Regions from separate parts of the Pantoea sp. BRR-3P genome, predicted to be linked through region 1. Evidence: predicted binding sites of a transcription regulator. Region 1 holds the regulator's gene; each other region holds the start of a gene.
The links. Region 1 encodes CRP, which controls carbon source genes, mostly activating them, when cyclic AMP is high. Its sites were predicted from a motif close to ATGTGANNNNNNTCACAT; they were not measured.

Region 1 (3,204 bases):
TTGCCGCACGGGAAATCCCGTCATTGGATGAGAGCTTCGTGGTGATCCATTTCCGTGGCTTAGAAGGGATTGCGTTCCCCTATCTGCTGGCGATGATTCAGGGATCGTTTATCTCCCACATTAATACGCTGGTGGTACCCGGCGGGAAAATGGGATTAGCAATGGAGCTGATTATGCTGCCGCTGGTGCAACGACTGATTGAAGGGAAGCGGATTGAATAAGAGTGATAGGTCGCCATTAATGGCGACACTACGAAATGAGCGCGTTTTGTAGGGTGCGCATTAATGCGCACCTGGAAGCATTAACGTTCGATCACTTCATAGCTATGGGTGATTTCCACGCCTTTGCCCAGCATGATCGCCACCGAGCAATATTTTTCCGCTGACAAATCAACCGCGCGGGAAACCGCCTTATCACTCAACGCTTTGCCGCTGACAATAAAATGCAGGTTGATGTGGGTAAAAATACGCGGTGCTTCTTCGCGGCGTTCAGAGGTGAGTTTCACTTCGCAATCGGCCACATCGCTGCGCCCTTTTTGCAGAATCGAGACCACATCAATGGCGCTGCAACCCCCTGCTGCCATTAACACCATCTCCATTGGACTTGGCGCTTTATCACCGGAATTCCCGTCCATTAACACCTGATGTCCGGATGAGGATTCTCCGAGAAAGGTAAGACCTTCCACCCATTTCACTCGTGCCTGCATGATTCTTTCTCCTGAAGCGGCGGTTTTGCCGCCAGAGTACGCTTTCACCTGATAAACAGCAATCCAGACTATTCCCCCGTTTGCTGAAGCGAGACAACACAAGACAGCTCGCAAAAGCTGTGCTACAAACAGTGCTGAAAATATTTTCGTCGTTACAGACGAAGGCGGGAAGAATCAAAAGCGTAGCTTAAGAATGACCCGGAATAATTTTTCCATTACTGGAAACGCTCGACGATTAAACCGCCTGACAGGGAAAAAATGCCCCCTGTATTTTGGGCACGATTACAACAGAGGATAATAGCGAATGGTTCTCGGCAAACCGCAAACAGACCCTACACTCGAATGGTTCCTGTCCCATTGCCATATTCACAAATATCCGTCCAAAAGCACGCTCATCCATCAGGGTGAGAAAGCGGAAACGCTGTACTACATCGTGAAAGGTTCCGTAGCGGTACTGATTAAAGATGAAGAAGGCAAAGAGATGATTCTCTCCTACCTCAATCAGGGAGATTTCATCGGCGAACTCGGTCTTTTCGAAGAAGGCCAGGAACGTAGTGCCTGGGTGCGTGCGAAGTCTGCCTGTGAAGTGGCTGAAATTTCCTACAAAAAATTCCGTCAGCTGATTCAGGTAAACCCGGATATTTTAATGCGACTTTCGTCGCAAATGGCGCGTCGTCTGCAAGTGACATCAGAGAAAGTGGGCAACCTTGCTTTCCTTGACGTAACAGGACGTATCGCGCAAACGCTGCTTAATCTGGCTAAACAGCCAGATGCGATGACTCACCCAGACGGCATGCAAATTAAAATCACCCGTCAGGAGATTGGTCAGATCGTGGGCTGCTCACGCGAAACCGTGGGTCGTATCCTGAAAATGCTGGAAGATCAGAACCTGATCTCTGCACACGGTAAAACCATCGTCGTCTACGGCACCCGCTAATTTCTTCTCACCCACGGCGTGATGGCAACATCGCGCCGTTTCTATTTGCGATGAGCTGATGTGGCGCCGAATCATCTATCATCCTGAAGTTAACTATGCACTGCGGCAAACGCTGGTGCTGTGCCTGCCTGTGGCTCTCGGCTGGCTGTTTGGCGATCTGCAAAAAGGTCTGCTGTTCTCGTTAGTGCCTGCCTGCTGCAATATGGCGGGTCTGGATACGCCGCACAAACGCTTTTTCAAACGCTTGATTGTGGGTGGTTCGCTGTTTGCCACCGGCAGCTTCCTGATGCAAATTTTGACCGCTTACCAGATTCCGCTGCCGTTGATCCTGCTGGCGCTGCCGCTGCTGATCGGCGTGACCGGCGAAATCGGCCCGCTGCATGCACGCCTGCTGCCCGCCACCTTAATCGCTGCTATCTTTACGCTCAGCCTGGTTGGGCGCATGCCGATATGGGTGCCGCCGCTGCTCTATATTGGCGGTACGCTGTGGTACGGCTTGTTCAACTGGTTCTGGTTCTGGCTGTGGAAAGAGCAGCCGATGCGTGAATCGCTCAGCCTGCTGTTTCGCGAGCTGGCGGATTATTGCGATGCCAAATACACCTTACTGACACAGCTGACCGATCCGGAAAAAGCGTTACCGCCGCTGCTGGCGCGCCAGCAGAAAGCGGTCGATCTCATCACTACCTGTTACCAGCAAATGCATATGCTGTCGGCCAGCCGCGATAACAGTCACAAGCGCCTGACGCGCGCCTTCCAGGTGGCGCTGGATTTGCAGGAACACATCTCGGTCAGTCTGCATCAGCCCGAAGAGGTACAGAAACTGGTGGAGGAGAGCCACGCTGAAGCGGTGATCCGCTGGAACGCCAAAATCATCTCCGCACGTTTGCGCGTGCTGGCTGATGCAATTCTCTATCATCAGCTGCCGGATCGTTTTCACATGGAGAAACAGCTGGGTGCGCTGGAGAAAATTGCCCGTCAGCATCCGGATAACCCGGTTGGCAACTTCTGCCTCTATCACTTCAGCCGCATCGCCCGCGTATTGCGCACGCAGAAGCCGCTTTACACGCGCGATCTCATGGCCGATCGTCAGCGCCGCTTACCGCTATTGCCAGCGTTGCGCAGCTATTTATCATTCAAATCTACCGCGTTACGCACCGCGGCCCGCTTTGCCGTAATGCTGATGTTTGGTAGCGCACTGGCGCTGTTCTTCAACATTCCTAAACCTTACTGGATTCTGATGACCATCATGTTCGTCAGCCAGAACGGCTACAGCGCCACGCGCGTGCGTATTCAGCACCGTGCGCTGGGCACCTTTGCCGGTTTGCTGATTGCCGCCGCCTCGCTGCGGCTGGCGGTGCCGGAGTCGATCACTCTGCTATTTATGCTGGGCATCACGCTGGCGAGCTATCTGATCACGCGGAAATATTACGGCTGGTCGATGATTGGCTTCACCGTCACCGCGGTGTATTCACTGCAGCTGCTATCGCTCAACGGCGCGCAATTCTTGTTGCCGCGCATGATGGACACGCTAATGGGCTGTTTGATTGCTTTCGCCGGTATG
Region 2 (3,204 bases), 780 kb from region 1:
GGTGCACGGCTGTTTGAACGGCGCCAGCAGGGCGTCACGTTGACCGACATCGGTGATAACTTTTTCCAGCATGCCAGCCTGGTGCTGGAAGAGTTGCGGGTGGCGCAGGAGGATATTCAGCAGCGGCTGGGATTGGCGGGCGGGCGCGTGAATATTGGCGTGGGCGGCAGTATTGCGCGCACCATCATGCCGCATGTCATCACGCAGTTTCATCGCGAGTATCCGCTGGTAAAGGTACGCATTGTTGAAGGCCAACTGGTATCGATGGTGCAGGAACTGCGCCAGGGCGAGCTGGATTTCACCATCAATACCTACGAAAAAAATCATCTCGATCAGGAATTAATTTTTGAACGCTTGATGGAGCGCGACTATCAGGTAGTGATGCGTAAAGGCCATCCGATGGCGCACGCGCGCTCGCTGGCCGAGTTACAACACTGCGACTGGACCATGCCAACGCCACAGGGCAGCTACTATCGGCTGCTGCACGATCTGTTTGGCGAGCGCGGCATGGCACCGCAAATTGTAGTGACCTGCGAAACCTTTATGGCTTGCACCAGTCTGGTGGCGCAGAGCGACTTCGTCAGTATTATCTCGCGCGATGTGATTGAAGATCCGACGCACGGCGGTCAGCTGATTTCGCTGGAGCTCGACGATCCCTTGCCGAAAGCCACGTTCTATCTGATCCAGCGCAAAGATGCTGCCCTGACGCCGATGAGTGCCTATATGGCGCAGCTGTTCCGCCGCCATTGTCAGCAAAGGTAAGAGTGCGTCCTGGCTCGCAACGGTATAAATAATGCGCACTACACTTGCATCTGGCGTTCCCTTAATGGAGTACAGACCATGCAAGTTACCCCGTATGTGTTCTACAACGGCCGCTGCGAAGAGGCGATTGCCTTCTACCTTGCGGCTACCGACGGCGAGCTGCTGTTTAAGATGACCTATGGCGATATGCCAGATGAAACGCCGGTGGAGGATGAAGGTTGCACTTCAGGCGTGAGCTTTTCACCCGAGCAGATTATGCATGCGCATGTGCGTATCGGGCAGGGCGAAATAATGATGAGTGATGGCGCACCGCAGGCGGAATATGCCGGTTTCTCGGTGAGTTTATCCACGCCGGATGAAGCGCAAGGGAAGCGTTGGTTTGATGCGCTGTCGGCGGGCGGTAACGTCACCAAAAGCTGGGCTCCAACGTTCTGGGCCAACGGTTTTGGGATGTTTACCGATAAATTCGGCGTGCCGTGGATGGTGAATGCGTATAAGCCACAGGTTTGAGTGGGATGGTGCGCGCTGGCCCTCACCCTAACCCTCTCCCACAAGTGGGCGAGGGAACCGATCGAGCCTAATTACTCCCTCTCCCGCGAGCGGGAGAGGGCTGGGGTGAGGGGAAACCCTCAACACCTTAGAAGTTGTAACCCACCACCAGGTAGTAACCCCAGCCGGTTGATTTCACTTCAAACGGGCCGTTGCCGAAGTTCAGCTCCTGGCCGTCAGCCCACTGGCCGCCGTTGTGGAAGTAACGCGCCACGGTAGAAACGTGCCAGTGATCGTAGTTCAGCGACAGAATGTGGCTGGAAGCGATGGAGTTGCTGGTGCGTGAACGATCGGACTCATCACGCAGATCGGAACCCCAGTCAAAGTTGGTAAAGCCGATGTAGCTCAGCTTGCCGCCCCACAGATCGGTAATCGGCACAAAGTATTTCACCTTGAAGCGATAACCATCCCAGCTGTTCTCGTTTGCCGCACCGTAGTTTTCCCACTGGTATTTGGCGTAGACGTTGAGCGACAGGCCGATATCGCTGTGCGTATCGATGTCGGTGCCAAGACCCATGTACCAGGTGTTCTGGCGGTTATCGCTATTGCGACCCATGTCATAGATATAGTTGTTGGCGAAATACCACTCTTTGAACGGACCAAATGAGAGATCGGTGCCGGTCAGTTTATCAATCGAAAAACGGGGCTCAATTTCCATGAACATCGGTGAACCGTGGTCAAACACGCCATTGGCGTTGCTATTGCCCACGCCGAAGAAGTTGGTCAGATCGAGGTAACCGTAGAAATCGAACCAATCCTTTTTGGTGAAGGCTTCGTATTCGAGGTACACGTCATTATTAAACTGGGGTCCAAAACGGGTATGCGTGCTGCCCACCACGTTAACGCTTTGATGCCACCAATCGGAAAGATACTGCGGATCGCTTTCTGCCGCTTGTGCTGCGCCAGTCAAGCTAGTGGCCAATAAGGCGCCTGCTATCAACGAGTTATATTTCATTATTTTAACCACATGCTTGTGATCGCCGGTCTTGTGCCGCGATCGGGTGAAGTCGATCCCAGGGATGGGCAGTGTGTTGTTGGATCCGGTCTCAAGCGCCAGATTTTCAAGCCCGCGTAATGTGCCTGTAACAGAGGCATAGAAAATAGATTTTGATCACGTTTGTCAAAAAGTGTTGCATTTCGATTCACTGAAAATGTGATCATTATCACAAATAAGCCGTGCGGCGAACGGAACCCCGCAACCGTTTACGTTGTCGCGTTCGTCTGAGAAATGGATTTTGTAGGGTGCGCATTCATGCGCACCAGGGGAATCAGGGGAGGGTAACGCGCACCTGCAGCCCGGCAATCTGGCCCTGCGCATCACGTCGATTCGACAGCGCAACCTGCATCTGATGTTTCTGCGCCACGCTGCGCACGATCGACAGGCCCAGCCCGCTGCCTTGCGCCTGCGCATCAGGCGAACGGGTAAAGCGGTCAAAAGCGCGTTCGATAAAGGATTCCGCCATACCTGGCCCGTTGTCCACAATATCCACCACGGTATGATTCCCCACCCGATGCAGCAGCACATCCACCAAACTGCCTTCCGGCGTATGCAGCATCGCGTTACCGATCAGGTTATCGAACAGGCTACGTAAATCAGAGCGACTGGCGTGCAGGCGATAGTGCGCTGTGCCGTTGAAGCCGATATCAATACCGCGTTTGTCGGCCACCACCATCAGCTGCTCAATGCTCTCTTTCAGCAGACTGTCCAACTCGATGGCTTCCACCGTGGCAACCACCGATTGATCTTCCTGGCGCGAAATGTTCAGCAGCTGCGTGACCAAATGACGCGTCCGGGTGACGCCCGCTTCCAGCTGATCGAACTGGCGACTGGCTTCTCCCGGCTGAATGTGTTGTCGCAGATTTTCCAGCTGCAAGGTCACGGCGGTCACCGGC
Region 3 (3,204 bases), 1.1 Mb from region 1:
GCGAGGCGCGCAATTTGCTGCTGCGCCATCGCGCTCATCGACCCCACCACCGCCAGCACCGGACGCGGCTGACGGGCAGCCAGCAGTTCGCCCAGCGCATCGCTCAGGCCAGAGGCTCCGGCCAATAGCGGCCGCTCATCTAACGCGGCCGCCGCCGCCATTAATAAGGCAAGATCGGCATCCTGCTCGATATCCACCACCAGTAAGCCCTGTTTGCTCGCCAGTACCTGCGTGAGTTGGTCGCCGCGTACCGTGGCGAGATCGAGAGTTTCGCCGGTCAACGCGCTTTGCATTTGCAAACGCGTCAGCACATGGCTGCTGGTGACCGGGGTTTTGGGATCGCTGGCGAATTCGGTATCGATCAAACGCTGCCGATCGATCCAGACTTCACCGTCGCGTGTAGTACGGCCCAGTTTTGGCACCGCCGGCACGACCAATGCTAATTTTTTGCCGCTGGCCTGCAGCGCCGCGCTGATTTCCGCACCGGGATTGCCGCGCAGCGTGGAATCGATTTTCTTAAACAGCCAGCCATCGTTGACCATCGCCTGATGCTGCTCCAGCGCAGTACGGGTGCGACGCGCCGCTTCTTGCGCGCTCACCGCGCGGCTATCGGTGCTGATCACCAGCACATCGGCGCTGCCAGCTGGATGCGGCGTGCTGCTGTCAAACAGCACATGCACGCGCGCTCCGACGCGTGCCAGCCCGCTCCCCGCATCATTAGCACCGGTAAAATCATCGGCAATCACTAAGACGGGTGTTTTCCATGGCTGTGAAGTCATTCTCTCTCCTTAATCGGCTACCGCCGCGCTGTAATGATTATATTCAATCATGATTGATTATATGTGAGCAAGATCAAATTAATCGAAATCAATTTGTCCTATAAAATTAGGCTCTGTAGTGATGGACCTCGCGCCGTTTGAGCAAAATTAATCATTCAGCACGAAAAACGCGATAAGGGTATGTAATGAATATCAACAGCACCGTGATAAGTGGCTTTCAGGCGCTTAATGACCTCAGCTATCTGCTGCGAGGTAAGAAGCAAGCCCTGCTGGTGACCGATAAGAATATCGAAGGCATTCCGGCGGTTCAGAGGCTGATCGCCCAGCTGCAGCAGCAAATGGGTAGCCTGTGCATCATCAATACGGTGCCGCCAGAACCAAGCCAGCATGATGTGGCGTCCATTGTCGCTGCGCTACCAGGCAGCGATATCGATCTGGTGATTGGCGTCGGCGGCGGCAGCGTATTGGATGTCGCGAAGCTGCTCTCTATTCTATGCGTCGCGGGCGCGCCAACGCTGGATGCGTTACTGGCCGGTGAAAAACCGCATACGCGCACCCCTTCGCTGCTGATTCCCACCACGGCAGGTACCGGCTCGGAAGCCACGCCAAACGCCATTCTGGCTATCCCAGAGAAAGAGACCAAAGTCGGCATTATCACGCCGGTGATGCTGCCGGATTATGTCGCGCTGATACCGGAACTCACCACCAGCATGCCGCCGCATATCGCCTCTTCTACCGGGATCGATGCGCTGTGCCACCTGATCGAATGCTTTACCGCTACCGTGTCAAATCCGGTAAGCGATAACTATGCGCTGATCGGCATGAAAAAGCTGTTTACCAGCCTCGAAACCACTATTGCAGAGCCAGATAACCTTGAAGCGCGCCTGAACATGCTGTGGGCATCTTATTATGGCGGCGCATCGATTGCGCATGCCGGTACGCATCTGGTGCACGCGATGTCTTATCCGCTAGGTGGCAAATATCACCTTCCGCACGGCGTGGCTAACGCCATTCTGCTCGCGCCGTGCATGCGCTTTGTGCGTCCAGCGGCAGTGAGCAAATTCGCTCAGGCTTACGATTTGTTGCCCAATGTCGATACGTCACTGGATGAAGAAGCCAAATCTCATGCGCTGGTTGAATACTTTGCCGCGCTGGTAAAACGCCTGAAGCTGCCCGCCAGTCTGGAAGAGCTGGGTATCGGCCCGGATCACCTGCCGTATCTGGTTGAAGCCGCACTCGACGTGCAGCGCCTGATGAAGAATGTACCGATGAAAGTGGGCGCCGATGACGTACGCAACGTTTACCTGACGCTGTTTCCCGCTTTGAGCCACTAAGCATTATCGAGGACACCATGAGTAAGAAAATTCAGGGCGTGTTAACCGCCATCGTTACCACCTTCGATCGCGACGGTGCCTTTAATCCCGTCGCCCAGCGCGAGCAGGTCAAACGCCAGTTAAGGGCTGGCAACGGTATTTTCTGCGGCGGCACCAACGGTGAATTCTTCGTGCTGAACGAGCAGGAGAAGCTGGCGGTGACGCAAACCTGCGTCGATGAAGTTAATGGCACGGCGCCGGTAGTGGCGCACATTGGCGAAATCTCCACGCGTGAAACCATTCGCCTCGGCAAGCAAGTGGCGAAGCTGGGCGTGGATGCGGTTTCGGTGATTACGCCCTATTTCGTGCCGCTGAAACAGGAAGAGCTGATCGCCCACTATCGCGCGGTAGCCGACGCCATTGATGTGCCGCTGTTCCTCTATAACATCCCGGCGCGCACTGGCAACACGCTGCAGCCAGAGACCGTGCGCACGCTGGCTGCGCATCCGAACATCATCGGCATCAAAGATAGCGCAGGCAGCTATGAAAGCCTGAGCGGTTTTCTGCAGGCGGCAGCAGGCATCGATAGCTTCGATGTGCTGAATGGTCCGGATTCGCTGATTCATCAGGGCTTCGTCGACGGCTGCTCGGCTTGTATTTCAGGGCTCGCCAACGTTGCCCCCAACGAGATCAACGCCATTTGGGCGCGCTTCCATGCTGGCGACATCGAAGGTTCACGTCTGGCGCAGGAAAATGTCACCGGCTTGCGCACCGATCTGTATAGCGTCGGCTTCTCGCCGGCTGCAGTAAAAAAAGCGGTGTCGCTGCTCGGCTTTGACGTGGGCGATAGCCGCTATGCGGTGAGTTTCTCTGCCGAGGAAGAGCAGAAAATTCGCCAGATTGTGAACCAGTATTTGCAGTAATTAGCGGATGAGCGGCCTGCCAGGTCGCCATAAATGGCGCCCCTAGGTGTTTTGTAGGGTGCGCATTTATGCGCACCCTGTTAATCGCCGCACCGGCTCTTAGCTGTATTTTCAACATCGGGAAGATTTATGAAAGTCATCTGTACTTCACCGTCGTTTGCGAAATATGACGCGACGCCCATTGAAATC
Region 4 (3,204 bases), 2.0 Mb from region 1:
ACCTTTAAGTTACGTTCTTTCATAAACGCCACGATTTTTTCTTCAATTTCCGCTTTATCAGTCAGCTTGTTGAGAATAATCACCCGCTTAATTTGCTCCGGGCTGGCATCGGCATTTAACACATCAGCAAACGCTTTCTGAGTTAAAATCATGTCGGATTTAAAGGCGTTGGCTTCAGAAATAGTGGTGTGATCAATATCGGCTTCGATTTCGAGCTTCTTTAATACCGACTTAGCGCTCATCTCGATTGCGAAACTCGATCCAAGACCGCATCCACAGACACATAATATTTTCAGCATGGCTATTTCCTCACAGAATTTGCAGTTGTTTAGCGAGTTTATAATGATGCCCTTCAGTATCGACCAGGCGTTTTTTCATGCTTATTAAATCAATCGGAATCGGTCTATTACTGCCATTAATAATGACCGCTTTATTGCGCATTCCCGACTGAATACAACGCGCGACTTCACTGGCCATAATGGTGCCCTGATAAATCTCTTCACAGGTGGGATCGCCATTTCGCAGGCCATAACCGATAATAGTTTTACGAATACGTACGCCAATCAGCGGTTCAATTTGTTTTATTAAGGTATCGATGGCGCCCTGAAAGCCCGGTGAATATTCACGGGTATAGCCTTCCGAGCACAATATAATCACGCTGTTCTGCGCGGCCAGCCGCTGTGTGATGCGCTCGGCCAGTTCCTGCGGTGCAATCTGGCATTCAGGAATCAGCGCAAAATCCGCATTGGACTTGATCGCCGACTGTAACGTTAATTCACCACAATAGCCGCCGAGCAGCTCCACCATGAATACGCGGCCGGTTAACGCGCGGCCGGTATTGCGTAATTTTGCCACCTCTTTTAATACCTGCTCGCAGGCAGTGGAGAAACCAATACTGTAGTCACTGCCAAAGACGTCATTATCGATAGTCATACCCACGCCAAAACAGTTGACGCCAAATTCGCTCAGCGTGTGCAAAAATTGTAATGAACCGTCACCTCCCGCCATAATTACTACGTCAATACGCAGCGACTTGAGGTGTTTAGCAATGATTTCATATTCCGGGCGAATTAATTTCCTTGTCGTTCTTCCTGACTGCATTACCGGAATTGAAGCGATGGCGTAATCGACTAAATCACGTTGGGATATTTCCCGGTGATTGTTTTCCAGTAAACCAGGAATGCCGCCATTGAATAACACCATTTCCGCTTTTGTCAGACGGGATATTTGATAAACAAAGTTATTAATCCCGGTAACATCTCCACCGCTGATCACCATGCCAATTCTCATTGCCATCATCCTTCATGCTGTGCGTCTGATATTCATTCTTCCGATTAACCGCAGTGCTATTTGCAACGAATGTCACACTTTTGCCATGAATTTGCTGCCAGAGATCGTTGACACAGGGTTTTGATGAGTCTTTTTTGTGATTAAAATCACATTGCCAATTCTGATTAAAATATGAATTATTCATTTAAATCATAAGGTTATATTTACATTTATCTTTGCGCCCCGCTGCCCTTAATATCTTTACTGACGCTCTTTTTCTTTCACTCTATTTTGTGATTTCCCGCGCATTTTTATCGATTACGCGCGTTTATTCCGTGAAAGTTAAAGGGATAATGATTACGTGCGTTATTTCCGCATCCGTGCCAGTCAATGATTGACTCAATGCTGTTGCACTTGTCCAATATGAATGCAAATAATTAGCGAAGAAGAGAGAAGATGAGTATTCCGCAGGAGATGTTGCGTCACCTGGCTGGCGTGGTGGGTGAGAAACAGTTATTAACCCATGCCGATGATAAAGCCTGGTACATAAAAGGCTTCCGTGTGGGGCGTGGCGAAGCGCTGGCGGTGGTGTTACCGCAAACCCTGCTGCAGCTATGGCAGACACTGCAGGTTTGCGTCGCCCATGACGCCATTGTGCTTATGCAAGCCTCAAATACCGGCGTTACCGGCGGATCAACGCCCGACGGCAACGATTACGATCGCGATGTGGTGATCATCAGCACCCGCCAGTTAAAAGGTGTGCAGGTCATTGATCAGGCGCGTCAGGTCATTGCCTTCCCAGGTACCACCCTCACTGAACTGGAACAGACCTTACAGCCGTTGGGGCGTGAACCGCATTCTGTGATTGGCTCATCCTGCATCGGCGCGTCTGTGGTGGGCGGGATTTGTAATAACTCCGGCGGCTCACTGATTCGTCGCGGCCCGGCCTTTACTGAAAAGTCCCTGTTCGCGCGCATCCATGACGATGGCCGCTTAGAAATGGTTAATCATCTCGGTATTGCGCTGGGCGAAACGCCAGAGGCCATGCTGGAAGCACTGACGCAGCAGCAGTATCAAACCGGTGAACAACCTGACTGGCAGGGAAAGATTTGGGCCGAAGATTATGCCGATCGCCTGCGTGATGTCACCGCTGATTCCCCGGCACGTTTTAATGGCGACCTCCGTTATCTGCACGACAGTTCCGGCAGCGCCGGTAAAGTGGTGGTGTTTGCCGTGCGTTTGCCCACCTTTGAGGCCAGCACCGGTAGCGATACCTTTTACATCGGTACCAACGATGAGCATGTGCTGGTGGAACTGCGTCGCTATCTGTTGACCCGCATGAGCGAGCTGCCGTTACAGGCGGAATATATCCATCGTAACGCCTTTGATTTGACGGTGCGCTACGCCAAACATATGTATCTGGCGATACGTAAACTCGGTCCGCAGGCCATTCCGCAAATGATGACGAATAAAGCCAAATGGGATGTGCGCATCAGCCATTTGAAATTCCTGCCGCGCAATTTTGTTGATCGGATGCTGCAATGCTTTAATCAGCTCACACCGAGCTTTATCGCGCCGCGCATTATGGATTACCGCAGCGAGTATCAACACCATTTGATGATCAAAGTTGAGTCTCAGCAAAGCGCTGAGCTACACGTTCTGTTGCAGGCATTTTTTGCGGCTCATCAGGGCGGCTTTTTCCATTGCGATGCCCGTGAAGCGGCAGATGCCTTCCTGGTACGTTTTGGCGTTGGCGGCTGCACCATTTCCTACTGCGATGCGCTGGGTTATAACCCCAATGAGCGGTTGGTCGCCTTCGACGTGGCGCTGCGCCGTAATGATGATGCGTGGCGCCTGACGCTACCGGATCACCTGGCGGCACAGGTGCAGGTCGACTCGTGTTGTGGGCACTTTTTCTGTTTCGTGAATCATCAG

Region 2: AAGR08_RS16810 (nucleoside-specific channel-forming protein Tsx) is a predicted target of CRP. The motif match lies at 2,463-2,480, and genes of this name have one in related genera.
Region 3: AAGR08_RS15220 (iron-containing alcohol dehydrogenase) is a predicted target of CRP. The motif match lies at 841-858, and genes of this name have one in related genera.
Region 4: AAGR08_RS09840 (6-phosphofructokinase) is a predicted target of CRP. The motif match lies at 1,425-1,442, and genes of this name have one in related genera.

What each region holds. Positions count from the first base shown of each region.
Region 1 is NZ_CP155066.1:155,157-158,360, reverse strand. It holds gene AAGR08_RS00695 (phosphoribulokinase) at 1-221, shown strand, start outside; gene AAGR08_RS00690 (OsmC family protein) at 302-706, opposite strand; gene crp (cAMP-activated global transcriptional regulator CRP) at 1,011-1,643, shown strand; gene AAGR08_RS00680 (YccS/YhfK family putative transporter) at 1,702-3,204, shown strand, end outside.
Region 2 is NZ_CP155066.1:3,619,168-3,622,371, reverse strand. It holds gene AAGR08_RS16820 (LysR family transcriptional regulator) at 1-762, shown strand, start outside; gene yjdN (VOC family metalloprotein YjdN) at 841-1,272, shown strand; gene AAGR08_RS16810 (nucleoside-specific channel-forming protein Tsx) at 1,400-2,266, opposite strand; gene AAGR08_RS16805 (ATP-binding protein) at 2,580-3,204, opposite strand, start outside.
Region 3 is NZ_CP155066.1:3,260,191-3,263,394, forward strand. It holds gene AAGR08_RS15215 (four-carbon acid sugar kinase family protein) at 1-779, opposite strand, end outside; gene AAGR08_RS15220 (iron-containing alcohol dehydrogenase) at 965-2,113, shown strand; gene AAGR08_RS15225 (dihydrodipicolinate synthase family protein) at 2,131-3,015, shown strand; gene AAGR08_RS15230 (phosphoglycerate dehydrogenase) at 3,145-3,204, shown strand, end outside.
Region 4 is NZ_CP155066.1:2,135,483-2,138,686, forward strand. It holds gene AAGR08_RS09835 (PTS sugar transporter subunit IIB) at 1-299, opposite strand, end outside; gene AAGR08_RS09840 (6-phosphofructokinase) at 310-1,290, opposite strand; gene dld (D-lactate dehydrogenase) at 1,726-3,204, shown strand, end outside.